One region of the Pseudomonas sp. E1MeOHC2 genome, then DNA from elsewhere that is predicted to be linked to it. Evidence: riboswitches for the same ligand, from Rfam matches in the RefSeq annotation. Region 1 holds a riboswitch; the other holds the start of a gene.
The links. Region 1 has a riboswitch for thiamine pyrophosphate ahead of thiC (phosphomethylpyrimidine synthase ThiC). Riboswitches for the same ligand answer to the same signal wherever they lie in the genome.
Positions count from the first base shown of each region.

Region 2: another riboswitch for thiamine pyrophosphate. It lies ahead of ACSSU5_RS23320 (TenA family protein); the one in region 1 lies ahead of thiC (phosphomethylpyrimidine synthase ThiC).

Region 1 is NZ_CP196675.1:1,842,115-1,849,823, reverse strand. Features, by position in the region: gene ACSSU5_RS08285 (DMT family transporter) at 1-209, opposite strand, end outside; gene ACSSU5_RS08280 (LysR family transcriptional regulator) at 295-1,185, shown strand; gene waaA (lipid IV(A) 3-deoxy-D-manno-octulosonic acid transferase) at 1,197-2,468, shown strand; gene ACSSU5_RS08270 (TolC family outer membrane protein) at 2,563-3,999, opposite strand; TPP riboswitch at 4,161-4,267, shown strand; gene thiC (phosphomethylpyrimidine synthase ThiC) at 4,428-6,308, shown strand; gene cytX (putative hydroxymethylpyrimidine transporter CytX) at 6,458-7,709, shown strand, end outside.
Region 2 is NZ_CP196675.1:5,152,283-5,159,991, forward strand. Features, by position in the region: gene ACSSU5_RS23305 (putative bifunctional diguanylate cyclase/phosphodiesterase) at 1-799, opposite strand, end outside; gene ACSSU5_RS23310 (SCO family protein) at 880-1,866, opposite strand; gene ACSSU5_RS23315 (Ig-like domain-containing protein) at 1,944-5,336, opposite strand; TPP riboswitch at 5,581-5,695, shown strand; gene ACSSU5_RS23320 (TenA family protein) at 5,775-6,422, shown strand; gene ACSSU5_RS23325 (TenA family protein) at 6,425-7,084, shown strand; gene ACSSU5_RS23330 (BCCT family transporter) at 7,151-7,709, opposite strand, start outside.

The DNA.
Region 1 (7,709 bases):
AGCACGATCCCCAGTCCCGACCAGATGGCATAGGCAATACCTACCGGAATGCTGCGCACCACCAGGGTCAACATCCAGAAGGCGATGCCATAACCGACCACCATCAACAGCAAAGGCAGCGGCGTGCTCAGGCCCTTCACCGCTTTCATGGAGGCGGTGGCGATGACTTCGGCGCAGATGGCGATGGCGAGGTAGGTGTAGGCATTCATGGCGATTCTCCGGTGACTGGTCGGGCATTCTAGACGGTGCCTGGATGGGGTAAAGTCATTACCTATCACCCCTGGAGATAGGTTGATGGCCGAACAGTGGAACCTGGAGCAACTGCGGACCTTCGTGCGTGTTGTCGAACTGCGCTCGTTTTCCGCCGTTGCCCGTGAGCAGCGTAAAGCCCAGTCGGCGGTCAGCAATGCCATTGCCTTGCTTGAGGCGGACCTGGGCGTGACCCTGTTCGACCGCAGCAGTGGCCGCCAGCCGAAACTGACCGAAAACGGCACCGCGCTGCTGGAGGACGCCCGCGAGTTGCTGCGCCAGTGCGAACGGCTGGACGGTCGCGCCTTGGCCCTGATGCGCGGCCAGGAAGCCTTGCTGCGGGTCGCCCAGGACGAGGCCATGCCCTATCAGCCGGTCATCGACAGCCTTGATGAACTGGCCAGCCGCTACCCGTACCTGGAAGTGCAACTGGCCAGCGGCGCCCAGGGCGATGTGGCACGCAAGCTGGTGGAGCGGCGTGCCGACCTTGGCCTGTTCTTTCATCATGAGAGCATGCCGGCTTCGCTGGAGCGCCGTGCTCTGGGGAGTGTGGAGATGGTCACGGTGTGCGCGATCGGCCATCCGCTCGCGCAGCAGGCAAGGGTCAACCGCCAGCAGTTGGCACGCCATCGCCAGCTCTTGATCACCCCGCAGCAGAGTGGCTACCCCGGCGGTGAGGCGATCAGCCCGCAGATCTGGCGCGCTGACAGCTTCTACGCCATGGCCGAGCTGCTGATGCGTGGCCTGGGTTGGGCGTGGTTGCCCCGGCACGTGGTGCAGTACCCCACTTACCAGGCGCAAATGGTCGAGCTCGCCAGCGAGTGGCGGCCGCCGGCACTGGTCGTAGAACTGGCCTGGCGCCGTGACGAGCCACTGGGCCCGGCCGCGCAATGGCTGGCCGAGCGCTTTGCGGTGCACCTGCGCGCGATCGGGTAAACTTCGCCGCCATGAACAGAACACTCTATACCTTGCTGTTTCACCTGGGCCTGCCGCTGGTTGCGCTGCGCCTGTTCCTGCGGGCGCGCAAGGCCCCGGCCTACGGCCAGCGCATCGGCGAGCGCTTCGCCTTCAACCTGCCAGCCATGCGCCAGGGCGGCATCTGGGTGCATGCGGTGTCGGTGGGTGAGAGCATTGCTGCAGCGCCGATGGTGCGGGCTTTGCTCAAGGCCTACCCGGACCTGCCGATCACACTCACCTGCATGACCCCGACCGGGTCCGAGCGGATACGCGCGATGTTCGCCGATGAGCCGCGTGTTCAGCATTGCTACTTGCCCTACGACCTGCCATGGGCGGCAGGGCGTTTTCTCGACCATGTGAAGCCGAAGCTGGGCATCATCATGGAAACCGAGCTGTGGCCCAACCACATCCACCAGTGTGCCAAGCGTGGCATCCCGGTGGCCCTGGCCAATGCCCGGTTGTCCGAACGCTCCGCCCGTGGATATGGGCGTTTTGCCAAGCTGACCCGGCCGATGCTCGCCGAGATGAACCTGATTGCGGTACAGACGGAGACCGAGGCCCAGCGCTTTCGCGACCTGGGTGCGCGTCCTGAATGCGTGCAGGTGACCGGTTCGATCAAGTTCGATCTGAAGATCGACGAGCAACTGCTGCCACGCGCCGAAGCGCTGCGCGAGCAATGGGGCGCACGCCAGCGCCCGGTGTGGATCGCCGCCAGTACCCATGACGGCGAGGATGCGCTGATCCTGCAGGCTCATCAGAAGCTGCTGCAGGTGCATGGCGATGCGCTGCTGATCCTGGTGCCGCGTCACCCTGAACGGTTCGATGCGGTGCATGCCTTGTGCAGCGAACAGCTCACTACCGTGCGCCGCTCTGTCGGCACCTCGGTCGATGGCCAGACCCGCGTGCTGCTCGGCGATACCATGGGCGAGTTGCTGTTTCTGTATGCCCTGGCCGATATCGCCTTTGTCGGCGGCAGCCTGGTGGCGACCGGTGGCCACAATCCGCTGGAACCTGCGGCGCTGGCATTGCCGGTGATCTTGGGGCCGCATGTGTTCAACTTCCTGGAGATCAGCGCGATGCTGAAAGAAGCCGGGGCGTTGCAGCAGATCGAGGATGCCGAAGGGCTGGCCGAGGCGGTGCGGCGGTTGATCGAATTGCCGCAGGATCGTCAGCGCATGGGCGAGGCGGGCAGGGCGGTGATGCGGGCCAATCAGGGGGCTTTGCAGCGGCTGCTGGATGGTCTAGGCAAACTCATCGGCTAAATTTTAACCCTGCGACCCGCAGCGCCCCGATCCCTGTAGGAGCGGCCTTGTGTCGCGAAAGGGCGCTCCTACAGGGGCCGTGCGTTGCCTTGAATCAGGGCCTGCGTTCGAAGTTCTTTGCTGCCGCTGCCGCCAGGTCTGGTGGCAGGAAGTCCTTGTCCGGGTTGTAGTCGGGTTTCAGGTACCGCTTAAGATCCACCAGGTCTTGCGGGCTCAAGGTCCCGGCGGCCTGCTTCAGGCTCAGGTTGTCGAGAATGTAGTCATAGCGGCTGTTGTTGTAATCACGCACCGAGGTGTACAGCTGGCGCTGAGCATCGAGCACGTCGACGATGTTGCGGGTACCGACCTGGTAGCCGATTTCGGTGGCTTCCAGTGCGCTCTGGTTGGAAATGATCGATTGTTTACGCGCCTGCACCTGTTCCACATCGGTGTTCACCGCCCGGTGCAGGTTGCGGGTGTTTTCCACCACCTGGCGGCGCAGGCTTTCGCGCTGTTGCTCGGTCTGGCTCAGGCGCTGGTAAGCCTCGCGCACTTGCGAGCTGGTCAGGCCGCCGCTGTAAATCGGGATGTTCAGCTGCAGGCCGATGCTGGTCTGCTCCACATCACTGCCGTAACGTACGTTTGGCTGCACGGGCGAGTTGGTGAAACCAAGGCTGTCGTTATCGCCTTTCTGGTATTTGGCTACCGCATCCACGGTCGGGGCGTGGCCGGCCTTGCGCTGGCGCAGGGTTTCTTCGGCGGCATTGACGGCGTAGTTGGTTGCCAGCAGGTTGAGGTTCTGGCGGGCAGCTGTCTCTACCCAGGATTTGGCGTCATTGGGCGCGGGTACCTGAATCGGCAGGGTGTGGACAACGCCCTGGATCGACGAATACTCGCGGTTGGTCAATGTCACCAGGGCTTCGAAGGCATCCTGTACCTGGCGCTCGGCGATGATCCGGTTGGCCCGGGCCGTGTCGTAGCTGGCCTGGGACTGCAAGACGTCGGTCTTGTCGGACAGGCCCACGTCGAAACGCTCGTTGGACTGGTCGAGCTGGCGCTTGAAGGCGGACTCTTCAGCCTTGGTCGCGGCCAGGTTGTCCTGGGCCCGCAGCACGGCGAAGTAGCTTTGCGCGGTCTGCAGGATGAGGTTCTGCTCGGTGGCCGACAGCTCCAGCGCCGCCTGCTCGTTGACGGCCTCGGCGGCCTGCAACTGGAACCAGCGGTCGGCACGGAACACCGGCTGCGCCAGGGTCGCACTCCAAGAATTGCCACTGCGGTTGGAGGTAATCGAGGGCTCGTCGAGCTTGGTGCGGGTATTCATCATTTCGGCACCCGCCGACAGGTTGGGCAGCAGCCCGGCACGGGCCTGCGGCACCACTTCGCGACGAGCGCCATAATCGGCGCGGGCCGCAGCAAGATCGGCGTTGTTGTCGACCGCTTCCTGGTAGACGCTGACCAGGTCGGTCTTCACCGTCGTGGGCACATCCGCTGCCCAGACCACTCCGTTGGACGCACAAGACACGGCTATCGCCAGTGAGAGTTTGCGCAGCATAGAGGCAATCCTTGTACGAAATTTAATTACTGAACTGTTGAGTATCGAGCGATGGGCCAGTGTAGTGCCATGCGTCCCCGGCAACAATCGCCCGGTACGCCTTTCATCATCGCCCGCATTTACCTGCTTGGCTTTGCCGACCACTCCAGTCTAGACTGCGCATGTTCTTGTCGGGGTGCCTTGAAGCAAAGGCTGAGATCGCAAAGTTGCGGATCCCGTTGAACCTGATCAGGTTAGCGCCTGCGTAGGGAACAAGATTGCTCACCTTCCCGGGGAGCCTCTTGTGCCAGGTCCGGGATTGTCTTAGCTGCAAGCAGCTCACGGCACCCCCATGTATCCGGCACTGCACACCCAAAAAGGGGTGCGTCCGCGTCTTTCAGGTTCTCCCCGACATTCCATCCGCTAGGAAGCTGTCTGGAGAGCCCGTGATGAGCAAACAAGAAAAAACGATCAACCTCAGCGAATCGGCACAAGTCGATCAGCAGTCCGTGCAACCGTTCCCCCGTTCGCGCAAGGTCTATGTCGAGGGCTCCCGCCCTGACATCCGCGTGCCCATGCGCGAAATCAGCCTGCACGACACCCCTACCGACTTCGGCGGCGAAACCAATGCCCCGGTGCTGGTCTACGACACTTCCGGCCCGTACACCGACCCCAACGTCATCATCGACGTGCGCAAGGGCCTGGCCGATGTGCGTTCGGCCTGGATCGACGCCCGCGGCGACACCGAGCGCCTGGGCGGCCTGAGCTCGAACTTCGGCCAGCAGCGCCTGAACGATGAAGAGCTGGCCAAGCTGCGCTTCAACCACGTGCGCAATCCGCGCCGCGCCAAGGCGGGCGTCAACGTCTCGCAGATGCACTATGCCCGCCAGGGCATCATCACCGCCGAGATGGAATACGTGGCCATCCGCGAGAACATGAAGCTGCAGGAAGCCCGTGCTGCCGGCCTGCTTGACCAGCAGCACCCTGGCCACAGCTTTGGCGCCAACATCCCGAAAGAAATCACCCCCGAGTTCGTCCGCGAGGAAATCGCCCGCGGCCGCGCGATCATCCCGGCCAACATCAACCACACCGAGCTGGAGCCGATGATTATCGGCCGCAACTTCCTGGTGAAGATCAACGGCAACATCGGCAACAGCGCCCTGGGTTCCTCGATCGAGGAAGAAGTGGCCAAGCTGACCTGGGGCATCCGCTGGGGCTCGGACACGGTCATGGACCTGTCCACCGGCAAGCACATTCACGAAACCCGCGAGTGGATCATCCGCAACTCGCCGGTGCCGATCGGTACCGTGCCGATCTACCAGGCCCTGGAAAAAGTCGGCGGCGTGGCCGAGGACCTGACCTGGGAGCTGTTCCGCGACACCCTGATCGAGCAGGCCGAGCAGGGCGTGGACTACTTCACCATCCATGCCGGTGTACTGCTGCGTTATGTACCGCTGACCGCCAAGCGCGTCACCGGCATCGTCAGCCGTGGTGGCTCGATCATGGCCAAGTGGTGCCTGGCGCATCACCAGGAAAACTTCCTGTACACCCACTTCGACGAAATTTGCGAAATCATGAAGGCCTACGACGTCAGCTTCTCGCTGGGCGATGGCCTGCGCCCGGGCTCGATTGCCGACGCCAACGATGCTGCTCAGTTCGGTGAGCTGGAAACCCTCGGCGAGCTGACCAAAATCGCCTGGAAGCACGACGTGCAATGCATGATCGAAGGCCCGGGCCACGTACCGATGCAGTTGATCAAGGAGAACATGGACAAGCAGCTGGAATGCTGCGACGAGGCGCCGTTCTACACCCTTGGCCCGCTGACCACCGACATTGCGCCGGGTTACGACCACATCACCTCGGGTATTGGTGCGGCGATGATCGGCTGGTTCGGTTGCGCCATGCTGTGCTACGTGACGCCCAAGGAGCACCTGGGCCTGCCGAACAAGGACGACGTCAAGACCGGCATCATCACCTACAAGATCGCTGCCCATGCCGCCGACCTTGCCAAGGGCCACCCAGGCGCGCAGATTCGTGACAACGCCTTGTCCAAGGCGCGTTTCGAATTCCGCTGGGAAGACCAGTTCAACCTGGGCCTCGACCCGGACACCGCCCGCGCGTACCACGACGAAACCCTGCCCAAGGAGTCGGCCAAGGTCGCGCACTTCTGCTCGATGTGCGGGCCGAAGTTCTGCTCGATGAAAATCACCCAGGAAGTGCGTGAATACGCCGCCAAGATCGAAGCCGTGGACGTGACGGTTGAAGACGGCATGCGCGAGCAGGCCGAGCGGTTCCGCCAGGAAGGCAGCCAGCTGTACAAAAAAGTGTAAGACCCGCCGCAGTACCCCTGTGTGAGCGGGCTTGCCCCGCGAAAGCGTCAGCTGGGCCAACGCGATTGGCAGGCCCGATGCCTTCGCGGGGCAAGCCCGCTCCCACCTGAGGGTGTGTGCGACTCCTCCTCTTTCCGGCGAACATGACAATGACAACCCCCAGCCATTTCTCCCCTGACCACCCGGTCCCCACCAGCCAGCGCATCTTCGGCTTTGGCGACCTTTTTGCACTGTGGTTCTCCCTCGGCATCGGCCTGATGGTGCTGCAGGTCGGCGCCATGCTCGCCCCAGGCCTGGGCCTGGCCGGCGCGGTGCTGGCCATCGCGCTCGGCACCGGTGTGGGCGTGCTGTTGCTTGGGGCGGCCGGCGTCATCGGCAGCGATACCGGCCTGTCGGCCATGGGCACCCTGCGGCTCAGCCTGGGCAGCCATGGCGCGCGGCTGCCGGCATTGCTCAACCTGCTGCAACTGGTGGGCTGGGGTTCGTTCGAGATCATCGTCATGCGCGACGCTGCCAGCCTGCTCGGTGCGCGGACGTTCGGTGAAACCAGCGCGTGGAACAGCCCCATGCTCTGGACCCTGTGTTTCGGTGCCCTGGCGACCCTGCTTGCGGTCAGCGGGCCGCTGGCGTTCGTGCGCAAGGTGTTGCGCGCGTGGGGGATCTGGGTGCTGCTGGGGGCATGCCTGTGGTTGACCTGGAACCTGTTCGCCAAGGCAGACCTGGCCGACCTGTGGCGCCGCGCCGGTGACGGCTCGATGTCACTGGCCGTTGGCTTCGACATCGTCATCGCCATGCCGCTGTCGTGGTTGCCGCTGATCGCCGACTACTCGCGGTTCGCCCGCAGTGGCAAGCGCGTCTTCGGCGGTACCGTGCTGGGCTACTTCATCGGCAATACCTGGCTGATGAGCCTGGGCGTCGCCTACACCCTGGCCTTTGCCCCCAGTGGCGAAGCCAATGCCTTGCTGCTGGCCCTGGCGGGTGCCGGGCTGGGTATTCCGTTACTGTTGATTCTGCTGGACGAGTCGGAAAAAGCCTTTGCCGATATCCACTCGGCCGCCGTCTCCACGGGCGTGCTGGTACGCCTGAAGGTTGAGCACCTGGCCTTGGCCATCGGCGTGCTGTGCACGTTGATCGCGCTGTTCGCGCCGCTGGCCCAGTACGAAAACTTCCTGCTGCTGATCGGGTCGGTGTTTGCGCCGCTGTTCGGCGTGGTGCTGATGGACCACTACGTGATCCGTCACCGCCGCTTGCCGTCGCAAATCGATGGCCTGCACTGGCAGGCGTTGCTGGCCTGGGCCGTGGGTGTGGCGGCTTATCACCTGATTGCCGCGCAAGCACCGGACCTGGGCGCGACCCTGCCGGCACTGGTGCTGGCAGGTGTGCTGCATGCGCTACTGAGCT
Region 2 (7,709 bases), 2.5 Mb from region 1:
CCACCACGCTGAAGCCGCGTTCGGCAACCCGCCGGAACAGGCTCTGGTAGGGGCCGCCGGGTGCGTACTGTGTCAGTGCCCCCGCGTCTGGCCCCGCTTGCGGCAGCTCGGGTTCCAGGGTATCGGCGGCCACCACCAGGCCACTGCTATCGATGCGCAGGCGTTCCTGGCCATCGTCTTGAAGCAGGCGCATCACGCCGGTGCTGCCCAGGTCGATGTGCTGGAACAGTACCGCCAGGTAACCGATGTCCAGTTGCACCACGAGGATGCTGTCGATTTCACGGCCCGGCAAGTCGGTCAGCGGCAACACGAAGGGCAGTCGCCAACTGGGCATGGCGCTGAATGGGCCAGGCGCCTCGACACTGGGCAGGAAGGGTTTGAAGCCGTATCGGGCAACGTGCAACTGCAACTGGCGCAGCCAGTCTTCAGGCAGTGTCGCGGCGTCATCGGCATGGCTGGCCGACACCCGCCGACCGTGCCGGTCATACAGGCTCATGCGTTTGAACAGCGGGTCTTCGGCAAGCAGCCGGGCCAGGCTGGTGTTGCCCTGGTGCAGCGCTTTCAGGTCGCCCTGGGTGACGCGCCCCACGACCTGGGCGCGGTCGACCAACTGGCGCAGGCTCTGCGCGACGATGCTGGCCAGGTTCAGGTGTTCGGCGGCCTTGGCGGACAGCGCATCCTGGCGCGCGGCGGCCTTCTGCGAGAAGTGCAGCCCCCAGAGAAAGGCCAGGGTGGCTGCACAAAGCATCAGGATCAACAGGCGCAGAAGGCCGGCGGAAGAGAGCGAACGGCGAATCACAGCTGATGGTCCCGACCCTGGGTGAAGTGGGCAAAATACGACAGTAAGATGACAGGCTAATGACTGGTGGCTAATGGCCTCTAAGGTTTTGCCGTATCCGCCAGGGGCGTCTGCAGGCGTGTGGTTTCTTCTTCCATGTAGGCCATCAACGCGCTGACTTCGGCATCGCCCAGGCGCATGTTCGGCATCGCCAGGCGGTTGTACTGCTCGTACAGCAGCATGGCCAGTGGGTCTTTTTGCGCAAGCATCTGGTCGGGCTCTTTCAGCCAGCGGCTCAACCAGTTGGCATCGCGTTGGCGGGTCACGCCAAGCAAGTCGGGGCCGATGCCCCGTTGCACACCGGGCTCGGCGTTGCCCAGGGTGTGGCAGGAGGAGCAGCGGGTGCGGAAGATCTGCTCGCCACTGCTGGGCGAGCGGATTTCAGGTGCCTGGGTGTAGTCGTTGGCCATGGCGCTGGCCTGTTTCCAGTTGTGCAGGCTGTTGCCCAGGCGGTCGGCGAGAATGTAGGGGCTTTCGAAGGGGGAGGCTTTCATCCAGCGGCCGGTGGCCTGGTTACCGATGATCAGGCTCAGGTTGTGGTCCTTGGAGCGGCCGTTTTCCAGGCCCTCTATGTACAGGCCCAGGCTTCTGCGCAATTGCTCGATGTCGTCGGGCTCGCCGGTAAGCAAGGTCCAGCCAGGGCCGATGCCGAATTTTTCGGCGTAGCGTTTGAGGGTGGCTGGGGTGTCGTTGTAGGGGTCGATGCTGATGGAGTAGAGGAAGATGTCTTTGCCTACCCGGTCGCCAAGAATCTTTTGCACCTGGCGCAGGCGGGCGGTTTCCACTGGGCAGGAGTCGGTGCAGCCGGTGAAGATGAAGTTGATGGCAACGACCTTGTCCTTGATCAGGTCGTCGAAGAAGTGGACCTTTTCGCCCTCTTGGGTGAGCAGGGGGATATTGGGAAAGTAATCGGCGCCCCAGGGCGTGGCCGTTTCGGTGGTTGGGGCTTGCTGGGGTTGCACTGGCCAGAACGGGATACTGGCAGCGAACAGCGACAGCACGAGCAGAACACGCCATGAGCCGGTCATGATGCACGCCTCTGTAACAGATCCGATGAAAAACCTGTGCAGGGGCGGCCAAAGGCTGCGCCTGCACAGGTTACCCGCTACTGGTAACTGATCGGTACCGTCACGCTTTGCCCCAGCTTCGACTTCACGGTCGCCGTTGCGGGCGTTGCCGGACCGTAGCCGGTGGTGGTGACCGATATCCGCCAACGGGCACCGGTGGTCGCCGCAGTCAGCGTCGCAGTACCCAGGTTCAGCAGGCCGTTGGTGGTGGCCACCGACACGTTGATGCTGTTGCCGGTGGCGATCGAGGTCGTACCGGACAGGTCCCAGGTGAATCGGTTACCGCTGCGTATTTGCACCGTGGCACTGCTGACCTGGATGTCGTCGATCAGTGCCGCCGGGCTCACCGCGACGCTGACCGTGGCCGGAGCCACCGACTCGGCACCCTTGGCGTCACGCGCCGAGTAGTTGAAGCTGGCCGTGAAAGGCGTGGCCACGGTGGCGGGCGGGGTGAAGGTCACGGTAGTGCCATTGGTGCTGGTGGTGCCTTGCCCAGAGTCCGGCTGGCTCAGGCCAATGACGGTCAAGGGCACGTTGCGCTCGGGGTCGGTGTCGTTGGCCAGCACATTGAGCGTGATCGCCTTGTCGGCGGTGGTCGCAGCGCTGTCGTTGACGGCAACCGGCGGCTTGTTGGCATCGTCTTCATCGTCGTGGTCGGCGGTGCGGAAGGTCGGCAGGCCGACGGAGGCTACGTATTCCACACCGTCCCAACCCGGCAGCGGCGTTGGCATCACCTGGAACTGGCCAGGGTGCTCCAGGTCCCAGCGCAGCAGCATCGAGGTGTCTTCATGCTGGGTGTTGTGGCAGTGTTCCATGTAGGTCCCGGCAAATTCGCGGAATCGTATAGCGATATCCAGCTCTTCCGACGAGTCGGTGTCCGGCCCGATGCGATAGACGTCCTTGCGTGCCCATTTTTCCCATTCTGGCGGTGCCTTGCCGTCACGGCTGAGCACGATGCCTTCTTCGAAGTGCACGTGCACTGGGTGGCTCCAGCCATTACCGCCGTTCTTGATTTTCCACACTTCCAGGGTGCCATCGCCGCTGAAGCCGCCTGCTGTGGCCTCGTTCGCCAGTTGCGGCGCCGCGCTGATACGCCGTGGGTCCATGCTGTAGCCGAAGCCGCCATCGGTCTTGATGGTCCAAGGGGTGGTGTCGGTACCGTCGGAGCGGCCAAAGATGAACTCGCGGTGGCGGGCAGCCTTGAGCTTGGCCTGGTCGGCCACGGCGTTACGGTCGAGGGTCAGCGGGATCATTTTCAGGCCTGCGGCTTTGCCGGGCTTGGCCGGCTCATAGGCGACTGGGTCCATGCTCAGGTCCTGGCCGCTGTAGGGCTGCACCAGCAGTTGCATGAACTTGCCCACCACCGGGTCGCCTTTATCCCATTGCGGGCCCTTGCTGGTCTGCTTGATGACTGCCTTGTATTTCTCCGACAGCACATCCGCCAGCGCAATGGCCTGGTTCGGGCCCTTGCCGCTCTGGTGCTCCATCAGGTTGACGAAGTACAGCTTGTCACCCGCCTTGATGCCGTTCTTGGCGAAGTTGATGATGATGTCGTAACGCTCGGCGATGCCTTGCAGCGGCATGATGCCGTTGTTGTCCTTGAGGTCACCGTCGCCGTTTAGGTCCAGGGTGCCGTCGAACGGCACGGCATGTTCCATGATGTTGCCGTCGTTGGCGATCATGTGGAACGGCACGCGGGCGTAAGACAGGTTGGAGCCGGTGGGGCCTTTGAACTCGCCGCTGGTGCCGGCGATTTCACGTACCACGGCGAATTTGAAGTAACGCGACACCGAACCGTTAAGGATGCGAAAGCGATAGCTGCGCGCGCGTACCTTGAGTTTTGGCTGGTACTGCCAGTTGACCAGGATCTGGTCGCCGAGGAAGCCGTCGGTGTTGAACGGGTTGAACCACAACTGGCCGTTGGCATCCCAGGCCTTGTCGGCGATCACCAGGTTGACGTCATAGTCGCGGTTGCCCCACGGCATGCCCGAGCCGCTGGGAAAGCGCAGGTTGACGCCATCCTGCAGGGCCTCGTTGCCACGGTCCAGGGCGCTGTAGTAGTTCATCATCACGGCGTTGCCTTTGTAGACGTTCTGCGCCGTGAAATCCAGCATGTGGTCGTGGAACCAGTGGGTGCTCATGGTTTCGCGCCAGTCGCCGCGGATCTTGATGCTGCCGTTATCGCAGGTCTTGAGGCCTGGCGTCGCATCATTGACGAACAGGGTTTCGCCCGGTGAGCAGGGGAAGGCTGCACGTGGGTCCTGGGCACGGGTGTTGATGGTGTCGTAGCCGGCCAACTGCACCGGCCAGCGGTAGTCGTAGTACTGGCCGGGGAAGAAGTAGGCGTTGGCGTAGCCATCGCTTTCGGCCGGGGAGTGGCCGTTGTGCTCGTGGGTCGAGAGGGTGTGCAGGCCAAAGCCACCGTTGGCCGAAGGGTCGATCGGCAGCGCATTGTAGTGGCGCATGAGGATCGGTTGGCCATAGCGCACCATCAGCAGCTTGACCGGGAAGGTGCCATCGAACGTCCACAACGATTTGTGGTTTTGCAGGGGCATGTTCGGGTGGAAGCGGGTGTCGATGCCCTTGGTGGTACCCAGAGTCGTGGGGATGTCCGAGGTCTGGTAGTACAGCCCGCCCGGCGCGAACTCGCCGACCGCATAGTTGTGCAATTGCTTACGGTCACGCAGCCCGAGGTTGATGCGTGCACCGGCTTGGGCGGTCTTGAACGCAGCCTGGGGGTAGAACTCGTTCCAGCGCTGGTGGGACCAGCCCTTTCCTGGTGGCCGGCCTTCAGCGGGCGAGCCGACCGGTTGGCGGTTGAGGAACATCTCGATCTGCGCCTTCCAGGGGTTGCGGTCGAGCACGTTGGAGTACTGGGTCGGGAACGGGTACAGGCCCGGTTGTTTGAGGAAAGCTTCCAGGGCCGTGCCACTGGGGCCACTGCGCGCGACCACGTTGGGGTCTTGCGCGGGTGCCGCGCCGAGGGTGGGTGGCGGGAAGGTCAGGCTTGGTGCAGGAATGCTCGGGTCGAGTTTCTCCGGGCCGAATTCCTCGAACAGCAGCAGTTGCTGGGTGAACGGTTGCGCGCCAAACAGCGGGCTGGGCTTGCCGTTGGTGGGGTACTTTTCAGACGTTTGCAGGGCCGGCGGCAGTACGTTGTCCTTGCGCACGGTCGAACGGTCGCCGAATACGCCGTCGGTCAGCTCAAGAGAGCCTTCGTTGGCTTCCGGCAAGGTATACAGGTTGAGCAACGCGGGGGTTGGGTCGGCCGGCTGATCGGTGTAGGCCGAAGGATCGGTCGGCGGGGGCTGGCTGACGTCATCGAGGGAGGAGGCCATGGCCGGGATCAGCCCAAGGCTGAGCATCAGCACGGTGACGGAAGACAGCTTGAATGCGTGCCTGGTGGGGTGGATCACGGCAGGTGTTTTCATTGCCTTATGCCTCGCTCGCGGCTGTATGGCTTGGGGCCATCAATGGCGTTTTGCCTGGTTTAAGGGCCTGAGCAACGGCTATGCCAACTGGTGTTTCAGTAATGCTTTGTTAAACAAATCCTTGCACGGCCTGGGGCCAGTGCGCCAAGGAAGTGTCAAAAAACGGGGGCAGGCACCCACAACCGGGTAATGGGTGCCCCATTGTTTGGGTAGTGACAGTACCTTCGCACCTGCTGTATACCTGTGCGCCACCAAGGGGAGCCCGGCATCGGGCTGAGAAACCGCTGAACGCAGCAGCGCGGTGACCCTTCGAACCTGATCCGGATCATGCCGGCGAAGGGATGGGACTTGCGACCTGCCTTTTTGCCGGCCTCACTGCGAGGCCAGTCCATGCCAGTTTCAACGGTCTCGCTGTCACCCCCTGCAGAGGACAGCATCATGACCGAACGCTTCACGCAAACCCTGCGCCGTCAGAGCGAGCCGACCTGGTCGGCGGCCGTTGGGCACCGCTTTGTTACCCAATTGTGCGACGGCAGCCTGCCGGACCCGATCATGGTCCGCTACCTGGTGCAGGACCACCGTTTTCTTGACAGCTTCCTGACCCTGCTTGGCGCTGCGATCGCGACCGCTGACACCTTCGAGGCACGCCTGCGCTTCGGCCAGTTCGCCGGGATGATCTCCAGTGATGAAAACACCTATTTCCTGCGCGCCTTCGAGGCGCTGGACGTAAGCCCGGCGCAGCGCGTCGAAGCCGAGGACACCGCACCCACCGCAGGTTTCAAGGCCATCATGCGCGAAGCGGCGGCCACCCGCTCCTATGCCGCCGCGCTGGCGGTGCTGAATGTCGCCGAGGGCTTGTACCTGGACTGGGCGATCAAGGCGCCCAAGCCCTTGCCCGAGCACTTCGTTCACGCCGAATGGATCACCCTGCACGACAACCCGGCGTTCCAGGCATTCGTCGCCTTCCTGCACGCTGAACTGGACCGCGTGGGGCCGCAGGAAGCCGAGCTGAGCACCGACTTCTACCTGCGTACCGTGGCCCTTGAGCTGGCCTTCTTCGATGCCGTTTATGAGGGGGAGGTGTGAGCATGGATGTTTTCGATCGCCTCAAGACGGCCACCAGCGGCCAGTGGCAGCGTTATGTCGAGCATGACTTCGTGCGCCAGATGGGCGAAGGCACGCTGAGCGAGGCTGCGTTCAGGACTTACCTGGTGCAGGACTACCTGTTCTTGATCCAGTTCGCCCGCGCCTGGGCGCTGGCCGCCTACAAGAGCCGCCTGCCGGCCGACATCCGTGCAGCCCAGGCGGGCCTTGCGGCGATCCTTGACGAAACCGAACTGCACCTGCGCCTGTGCGCGCGCTGGGGGCTGACCCAGGCCGATATTCAGGCCGCACCCGAGCACCAGGCCACGGTGGCGTATACCCGTTATGTACTCGACTGTGGCGCTGCAGGCGATCTGCTCGAACTGCACGTGGCGTTGGCCCCTTGCGTGATCGGCTATGCAGAAATCGGGCGGACGTTGGCTGAGCGTATTGGCGACCTGAGCGATCACCCTTACCGTGAGTGGATCGGCGAGTACGCCGGTGAGGGGTATCAGCGTGTGGCGGCCAATGCGCGCGCGCACCTGGATGAACTGGCGGCGCGCAGCATGACCGAGCAGCGTTTCGTGGTGTTGGCGGGGACCTTTGGCCAGGCGTCGAGCCTTGAAGCCGACTTTTGGCAGATGGGCCTCGATGGCGCTGCCTAACCGGTAGGGCGTTGACCTGCGCAACCTGTTACCGCTTGCCGACGACAGGTTGCGCAGTTGGGGGCGCTACGCCAGTTCGCTGGCAGGCCGTTTGGCCTCTGCAGTCACCTGCACAGGCGCCTGCCGGGCAATCACCGGGTCACTGGCCAACAGGCTGCGCATCAGGCTGTAGCCCGTCAGCAGCATGTACAACGCAATCGGCAGGCCCACCACGATGCTCGCCATCTGGATTGCCAACAGGCCACCGGCAATCACCAGGCTGGCCGCAATGGCGCCTTCCAGCACACACCACAACACACGTATCCAGTTGGGCGAATTGATGCTGCCCAGCGAGTTGAGCATGCACAGTACCTGGGTTCCGGCATCGGCGGCAGTGACGAAATGCACGGCCAACAGCAGGCAGATGATCACACTGAGAAATGCACCCAGCGTCGGGCCGTCGAGGCGGTCGAGCAAGGTGAACATCGCCGTGGTGGTTTCCTTGCGCGTGGCCTCCAGAATCGGGCCGCCCTGGAACGGGCCGGCAGCGGTCTGTTCGGCGACCGGCAGTTGCTGATAGGCGTGGCGCACTTGCTGCTCGTCCTTGAGCGCGGCACCGCCGAACACCGCCATCCACAGGATCGTC